2 regions of the Variovorax sp. 10L421 genome follow, and region 2 is predicted to be linked to the other one. Evidence: riboswitches for the same ligand, from Rfam matches in the RefSeq annotation. Region 2 holds a riboswitch; the other holds the start of a gene.
The links. Region 2 has a riboswitch for glycine ahead of gcvT (glycine cleavage system aminomethyltransferase GcvT). Riboswitches for the same ligand answer to the same signal wherever they lie in the genome.
Positions count from the first base shown of each region.

Region 1: it holds a riboswitch for glycine, as region 2 does, so the genes downstream of both, AC1DFC_RS20790 (D-amino acid dehydrogenase) here and gcvT (glycine cleavage system aminomethyltransferase GcvT) in region 2, are expected to answer to the same signal.

Region 1 is NZ_JBFTJJ010000017.1:55,213-58,583, forward strand. It holds gene AC1DFC_RS20785 (FIST signal transduction protein) at 1-332, shown strand, start outside; gene AC1DFC_RS20790 (D-amino acid dehydrogenase) at 339-1,640, opposite strand; glycine riboswitch at 1,732-1,837, opposite strand; glycine riboswitch at 1,845-1,941, opposite strand; gene rfbB (dTDP-glucose 4,6-dehydratase) at 2,057-3,127, shown strand; gene rfbD (dTDP-4-dehydrorhamnose reductase) at 3,124-3,371, shown strand, end outside.
Region 2 is NZ_JBFTJJ010000002.1:454,101-457,471, forward strand. It holds gene AC1DFC_RS06105 (TRAP transporter large permease) at 1-67, shown strand, start outside; gene AC1DFC_RS06110 (hypothetical protein) at 165-701, shown strand; gene AC1DFC_RS06115 (YkvA family protein) at 747-1,154, shown strand; glycine riboswitch at 1,200-1,290, shown strand; glycine riboswitch at 1,303-1,406, shown strand; gene gcvT (glycine cleavage system aminomethyltransferase GcvT) at 1,454-2,629, shown strand; gene gcvH (glycine cleavage system protein GcvH) at 2,674-3,045, shown strand; gene gcvP (aminomethyl-transferring glycine dehydrogenase) at 3,100-3,371, shown strand, end outside.

The DNA of each region.
Region 1 (3,371 bases), on a different contig from region 2:
CGCAGGCCGCGCGTGCCGACCTGATGCGCATCTGCGCCGAAATCCGCGAGGAACTGGAGCCCGAAGAGCAGACGCTGGCCACCGCGCGCGCCGTGGCGGCGGGCGAGGCCGAGGCGGCGCCGCATCCGGCGCGGCGCATCGCGGGCGCGGTGTACGTCAGCTGTTCCGGGCGCGGCGGTCCGCACTTCGGTGCGCCGGGGGCGGAACTGCAGATCGTGCGGCACGCGCTGGGCGACGTGCCGCTGGTGGGTTTCTTCGCGGCGGGCGAGATCGCCCGCCACCATCTGTATGGCTACACCGGCGTGCTGACGGTGTTCGCCAGCAACGACTGACGGCGATCAGGCCGGCTGCAGCGCGCGCGGCGCGGGCGCGGGCATGCCGGTGAACACGAAATCGACCTCCGGCGCCAGCCCGCTCACGATGCGCGCGATCGACTTGCCCGAGCCGCAGGCGTGCGTCCAGCCGAGCGTGCCGTGGCCGGTGTTGAGGAACAGATTCGGGAGCTTCGTCTTGCCGATCAGCGGCACGTTGCTCGGCGTCGCGGGACGCAGGCCGGTCCAGAACTGCGCCTGTGTGGTATCCCCGGCGCCCGGGAACAGCTCTTCCACGCGGCGCACGATGGCTTCGCAGCGAACCCGGTTCAGGTCGCGGTCGTAGCCATTGAGCTCGGCAGTGCCGGCGATGCGCAGGCGGTCGCCCGACTCGGATGTGTAGCGCGAGAACACGAGCTTGAATTCGTCGTCCGTCAGCGAGACCTGGTGCGCCTTCGAGGCGTCCTTCACGGGCAGCGTCACCGAATAGCCCTTGGCCGGGTAGATCGGCAGGCGGATGCCCAGCGGCGCGGCATACAGCGGGCTCAGCGAACCCATCGCCAGCACGAAGGCGTCGCCGCGGATGCGCTGGAAGCGGCCTTCGCTGTCGGTGGCCTCGACGTGGTCGATGCTGCCGCCGGCCTCGCGCAGCGCGGTCACGGTGTGGCTCATCAGGAACCTGACGCCCGCTGCCGTGGCCAGGCCCACCAGTTCGCGCGCGAAGCGGTTGGCGTCACCTGACTCGTCCTCGGCCGTGTAGGTGGCGCCGGCCAGCTTGGGCCGGATGTGGGCGAGGGCGGGCTCGATCTTCACGGCTTCGTCGGCCGAGATGACCTGGCGCTCGCAGCCCAGGGCGCGCATCTGCTCGGCGGGCGCGAGGGCGCCGTCGAACTCTTTCTGCGTCGTGTAGAAGTGCAGGATGCCCTGCGTGCGCTGGTCGTAGTTCAGGCCGGTGTCGCGGCGCAACTGTTGCAACATCGAGCGGCTGTATGTACCAAGACGCACGATCTGCTCGATGTTGTGGCGGGTGCGCGCCGGCGTGCATTCGCGCAGGAACTGCAGGCCCCAGAGCCACTGGCGCATGTCGGCGCGGATGCGGAAGAGCAGCGGGGCGTCTTCCTTGCCCAGCCACTGCAGCACCTTCAGCGGCGCGCTGGGATTGGCCCAGGGTTCGGCATGGCTGACCGAGATCTGCCCGCCGTTGGCGAAGCTGGTTTCGGCGGCCGGGGTGGCCTGCCGGTCGATCACGGTCACTTCGTGGCCGAGTTGCTGGAGGTAGTAAGCCGAGGTCACGCCGAGCAGGCCGGCGCCAAGAACGATCACGCGCATTTCAAGTACCTTTGAGGTTGCAGCGCTTGAACGGCGGGCGTGGTGTGCTATTGAATCAATAGCGAGCAACCGGACGACCGCCGTCCAAGTTGCCGCTCCCCCTGTCCTTGGTACCTGAGAGATTCACCCGCTGCGCCCGCAGGGGGTTTGCTCCTTCGGTGCGCCACATGGCGTGGCGGCTCTCCAGACGGCGTTTCAGTTGGTGCAGTACAGACCCCTTGTTCGGGCCGACCTGAGCGTTTATGGGAGTTTGCGCCTTCGGTAGGGCCACCTGGGTGGCCCGCTCTCCTGCAGTGGGGGGATTGTAGGCGGGGCTTGCGCGACTGCCAATCTCGCGGGTTCTGCGTTTCGGCCCAATGGGATAATCATTGGTTGATTTGCCGCAGGGCGATCGTTCCACAACAACAGGGGACCCCATGATCCTGGTAACCGGCGGCGCCGGCTTCATCGGCGCCAATTTCGTACTCGACTGGATCGCCAACAGCGACGAGCCGGTCGTGAACCTCGACAAGCTGACCTACGCAGGCAATCTCGAGACGCTCGCATCGCTCAAGGACAACCCGAAGCACGTCTTCGTGCAGGGCGACATCGGCGACAGCGCGCTGCTCGACCGCCTGCTGGCCGAACACAAGCCTCGCGCCGTGGTGAACTTTGCGGCCGAATCGCATGTGGACCGTTCCATCCACGGCCCTGAAGACTTCGTGCAGACCAATGTCCTCGGCACCTTCCGCCTGCTCGAATCCGTACGCGGCTTCTGGAGCGCACTGCCGGCCGAGCAGAAAGCCGCCTTCCGCTTCCTGCACGTGTCGACCGACGAGGTCTACGGCTCGCTCTCCAAGACCGATCCGGCCTTCACCGAAGAAAACAAGTACGAGCCCAACAGCCCGTATTCGGCCAGCAAGGCCGCCAGCGATCACCTCGTGCGCGCCTGGCACCACACCTACGGCCTGCCGGTGGTCACCACCAACTGCTCGAACAACTACGGCCCGTTCCATTTTCCCGAGAAGCTGATCCCGCTGATGATCGTCAACGCGCTGGCCGGCAAGAGCCTGCCCGTGTACGGCGACGGCATGCAGGTACGCGACTGGCTCTACGTGAAGGATCACTGCAGCGCCATCCGCCGCGTGCTCGAGGCCGGCAAGCTGGGCGAGACCTACAACGTCGGCGGCTGGAACGAGAAGCCCAACATCGAGATCGTCAACACCGTGTGTGCGCTGCTCGACGAGCTGCGCCCGCGCGCGGACGGCAAGCCGTACAAGGAGCAGATCACCTACGTCACCGACCGCCCGGGCCATGACCGCCGCTACGCCATAGACGCGCGCAAGCTGGAACGCGAACTCGGCTGGAAGCCCGCCGAAACCTTCGACACCGGCATCCGCAAGACCGTGGAGTGGTACCTCGCGAACAGCGAATGGGTGCGCAACGTGCAAAGCGGCGCCTACCGCGAGTGGGTCGAAAAGCAGTACGACGCGAAGGCCGCGGCATGAAGTTGCTGCTGCTTGGCAAGGGCGGGCAGGTCGGCTGGGAACTGCAGCGCAGCCTTGCGCCGCTGGGTGAGCTGGTCGCGCTCGATTTCGACAGCACCGATTTCAACGCTGACTTCAGCCGCTCCGAGCAACTGGCCGAGACGGTGCTGAAGGTTCGCCCCGACGTGATCGTCAATGCCGCGGCGCACACGGCGGTCGACAAGGCCGAGAGCGAGCCCGATTTCGCACGCAAGCTCAACGCCAC
Region 2 (3,371 bases):
GCTGCTGATACTGACCTTCGTGCCGGCGCTGAGCACCTGGCTGCCGCACGCGCTCGGGTTCAAGTAGCGTCGGCGGCCATTGGCCCTGCGAGGAAAACGGGTAATAAAGATGTCACCGCTTGCAACGATGCTGCGTCCATCGATTCCCCAAAGCTGTGGCTGCCATGTTTCCCACCAAGACCGACAAGGCGCGCGACGAACTCCAGGGCGGACAGCGCACGCTCAGCCAGCGCGAGCGCGCCCTGCTGCTGATGGCCGACGGCCGGCGCTCGCTGACCGACTTCAGCGCGCTGTTCCCCGACCGGCATGAAGCCGAGCTGGCGATCCGGGCGCTGATCCAGAGGGGCTACCTGCAGAGCCCGCAAGCCGCGGACGCACCGGCACCCGCCCAGCCCGTGCCGATCCCCGCCAACGAACCGATCCGCCTCCCCACCTCGGCCGATACCTTCGACGGCAAGCGCTCGCTGGCCACCACGCGCATGTTCCTGTTCGACATCTGCGAGCGCATGTTCGTGCGGCGCGACCCGAAGTTCGCGCTGCAGATGCGCGACGCGCTGCGCGAGGCGCGCGACCGCGAGGCGATGCTGACCATCGCCGCGCTGATGCTGACCGAGATCGAGAAAACCGCCGGCGTGGAGCGGGCCGAATCGCTGCGCGAGCGCATCGACCGGCTGCTGCCGCCGGCCGAAATCGTTCATTGAAGAGCGCACCACGGGCGCGAACGCGGCCTGTGACACCATCGCGAGGTGAACTCCGCTCCCGAAAAACCGCCCCTGTCCGACCGGCTTCGCGCCTGGGCCCGGCGCGTCAAGCGCGACGGCGTCACGCTGTGGTTCGCCGGCAGGCATGCATCCACCCCGTGGTATGCCAAGGCACTGGGCATGCTCGTGGTCGCCTACGCGCTCAGCCCGATCGACCTCATTCCCGACTTCATCCCGGTCCTGGGCTACCTCGACGACGTTCTCCTGCTGCCGGGGCTGATCTGGCTTGCGATCCGGATGATTCCGCCGCCGGTGCTCGCGGAGTGCCGCCGGCAAGCCGACGACTGGATGCAGAAGTCGGGCGCCAGGCCGACCAGCCGGTATGGCGCCGCGCTTGTCGTGGCCGTGTGGATCGCGGTCGGCGTCGCAGCGTGGCGCCTGTGGTCGCGATAGGGTGAAGGGCAAGTCCGGGGCTGCGGGCTGCGCGATCCACTACACTTGCCGGGGTCAGGAGAGAGCCCCGCACGCCGGGGCCGCCGAAGGCGCAGGGGATTCCCGAACGCTCAGGCAAAAGGACTGACAAGGCACTGGTGGACACCGGTGTTTCCTTGCTGGAGAGAGGCCGTTGCCAGGTAACGGCCCACCGAAGGAGCAAACCCCGATCGTGGGGCGAATCTCTCAGGTAAAGCGGACAGCAGGGGTGGCCCATGGCGTTGCAGCCATGGATTTCGACTGCCCCTTTGGAGTGCCCAGTGGCTGCTTCTTCCGCTCCCTCCGACGCCCCTCTTCTCAAGACGCCGCTGTACGACCTCCATCTGGAGCTCGGCGCCCGCACGGTGCCTTTCGCCGGCTATTCGATGCCCGTGCAATACCCCGCCGGCCTGATGGCCGAGCACAAGCACACGCGCGATGCGGCCGGCCTGTTCGACATTTCCCACATGGGACAGCTGCGCCTCGTCGGGCCCGATGCGGCAGCCGCCTTCGAAACCCTGATGCCCGTCGACGTGATCGACCTGCCCGCCGGCAAGCAGCGCTACGGCCTGCTGCTGAACGACGAGGGCGGCATCATCGACGACCTGATGTTCTTCAACGAAGGCCACGGCTCGATCTTCGTGATCGTGAATGGGGCCTGCAAGGTGGCCGACATCGCGCACATCCAGCAGAAGATCGGCGCCCGCTGCGACGTGCAGCCCCTGCCCGACCACGCCCTGCTCGCACTGCAAGGCCCGCAGGCCGCCGCCGCACTCGCGCGGCTGTCGCCCGGTGTCGAGCGCTTCGTGTTCATGACGGGCGGCGCGGTGCAGATCGGCGGCATTCCCGCCTTCGTCACCCGCAGCGGCTACACCGGCGAGGACGGCTTCGAGATCTCGGTGGCCGCCAAGGACGCCGACGCCCTCGCCCGCCTGCTGCTGGCCCAGCCCGAAGTCAAGCCCATCGGCCTGGGCGCACGCAATTCGCTGCGGCTCGAAGCCGGCCTGTGCCTGTACGGCAACGACATCGACACCACCACCACGCCGGTCGAGGCCTCGCTCAACTGGGCGATGCAGAAGGTGCGCCGCACCGGCGGCGCGCGCGCAGGCGGCTTTCCGGGCGCCGCGAAGGTCCTGGCGCAGCTCACCGCATCCACCGTGGGCGCGGCAGGCCACACCGATCACGACACGCTGAAGCGCAAGCGCGTGGGCCTCGTTGCCCTCGAACGCATTCCGGTGCGCGACGGCACGGTGCTGCAATCCTTCGAAGGCCAGGACATCGGCCTCGTCACCAGCGGCTTGCTCGGCCCTACCGCCGACCGCTGCATCGCCATGGGCTACGTGGCCACCGCCTTCGCCGAGCCGGGCACGCGCATCCAGGCCATCGTGCGCGGCAAGCCGGTGCCGATGGAAGTCTCGACCATGCCTTTCGTGCCCACCCGCTACTACCGCGGCTAGGCTACGCATCCCGATCATCATTTTTTCCACGAGGAGTTTTTTACATGAGCATCAAGTACACCAAGGACCATGAATGGGTCTCGGCCGAAGGCGGCGCGGCCACCGTCGGCATCACCGTGCACGCGCAGGACGCGCTGGGCGATGTGGTGTTCGTCGACCTGCCCGAAGTCGGCAAGACCTTTGCCCAGGGTGAAGTCGCCGGCGTCGTCGAATCGGTCAAGGCCGCGGCCGACGTGTTCATGCCCGTGTCGGGCGAGATCACCGAAGTGAACGAAGCGCTGCGCGCCGACCCCTCGCTCGCCAACAGCGACCCGCTGGCCGGCGGCTGGTTCTTCAAGGTCAAGCTGAGTGAGCCGGCGCAGCTCGACGCGCTGCTCGATGCGGCCTCGTACGACAAGTTCGCCGCCGAGTCTTGATGCGCTGCTGAACACGGACCACCGCTCCCGCCCCTCCCGCCCTACCTCTCCGCCATGTCAAGCCACGCCCTCCCCTCCCTGCAACAACTAGAGAACGCCGAAGAATTCCTCGCCCGCCACATCGGCATCGATGCGGCGGACGAGGCGCGCATGCTGCCCGTGATCGGCTCGGAGACGCGGGCTGAGCTCATCGACGGCATCGTGCCCGCGGCCATTCGCCGCGCGAAGCCGATGCGGCTGCCCGCACCGGCGACCGAAGCCGATGCGCTGGCCGAGTTGAAGGTGATGGCGTCGAAGAACAAGGTGTTCCGCAATTTCATCGGCCA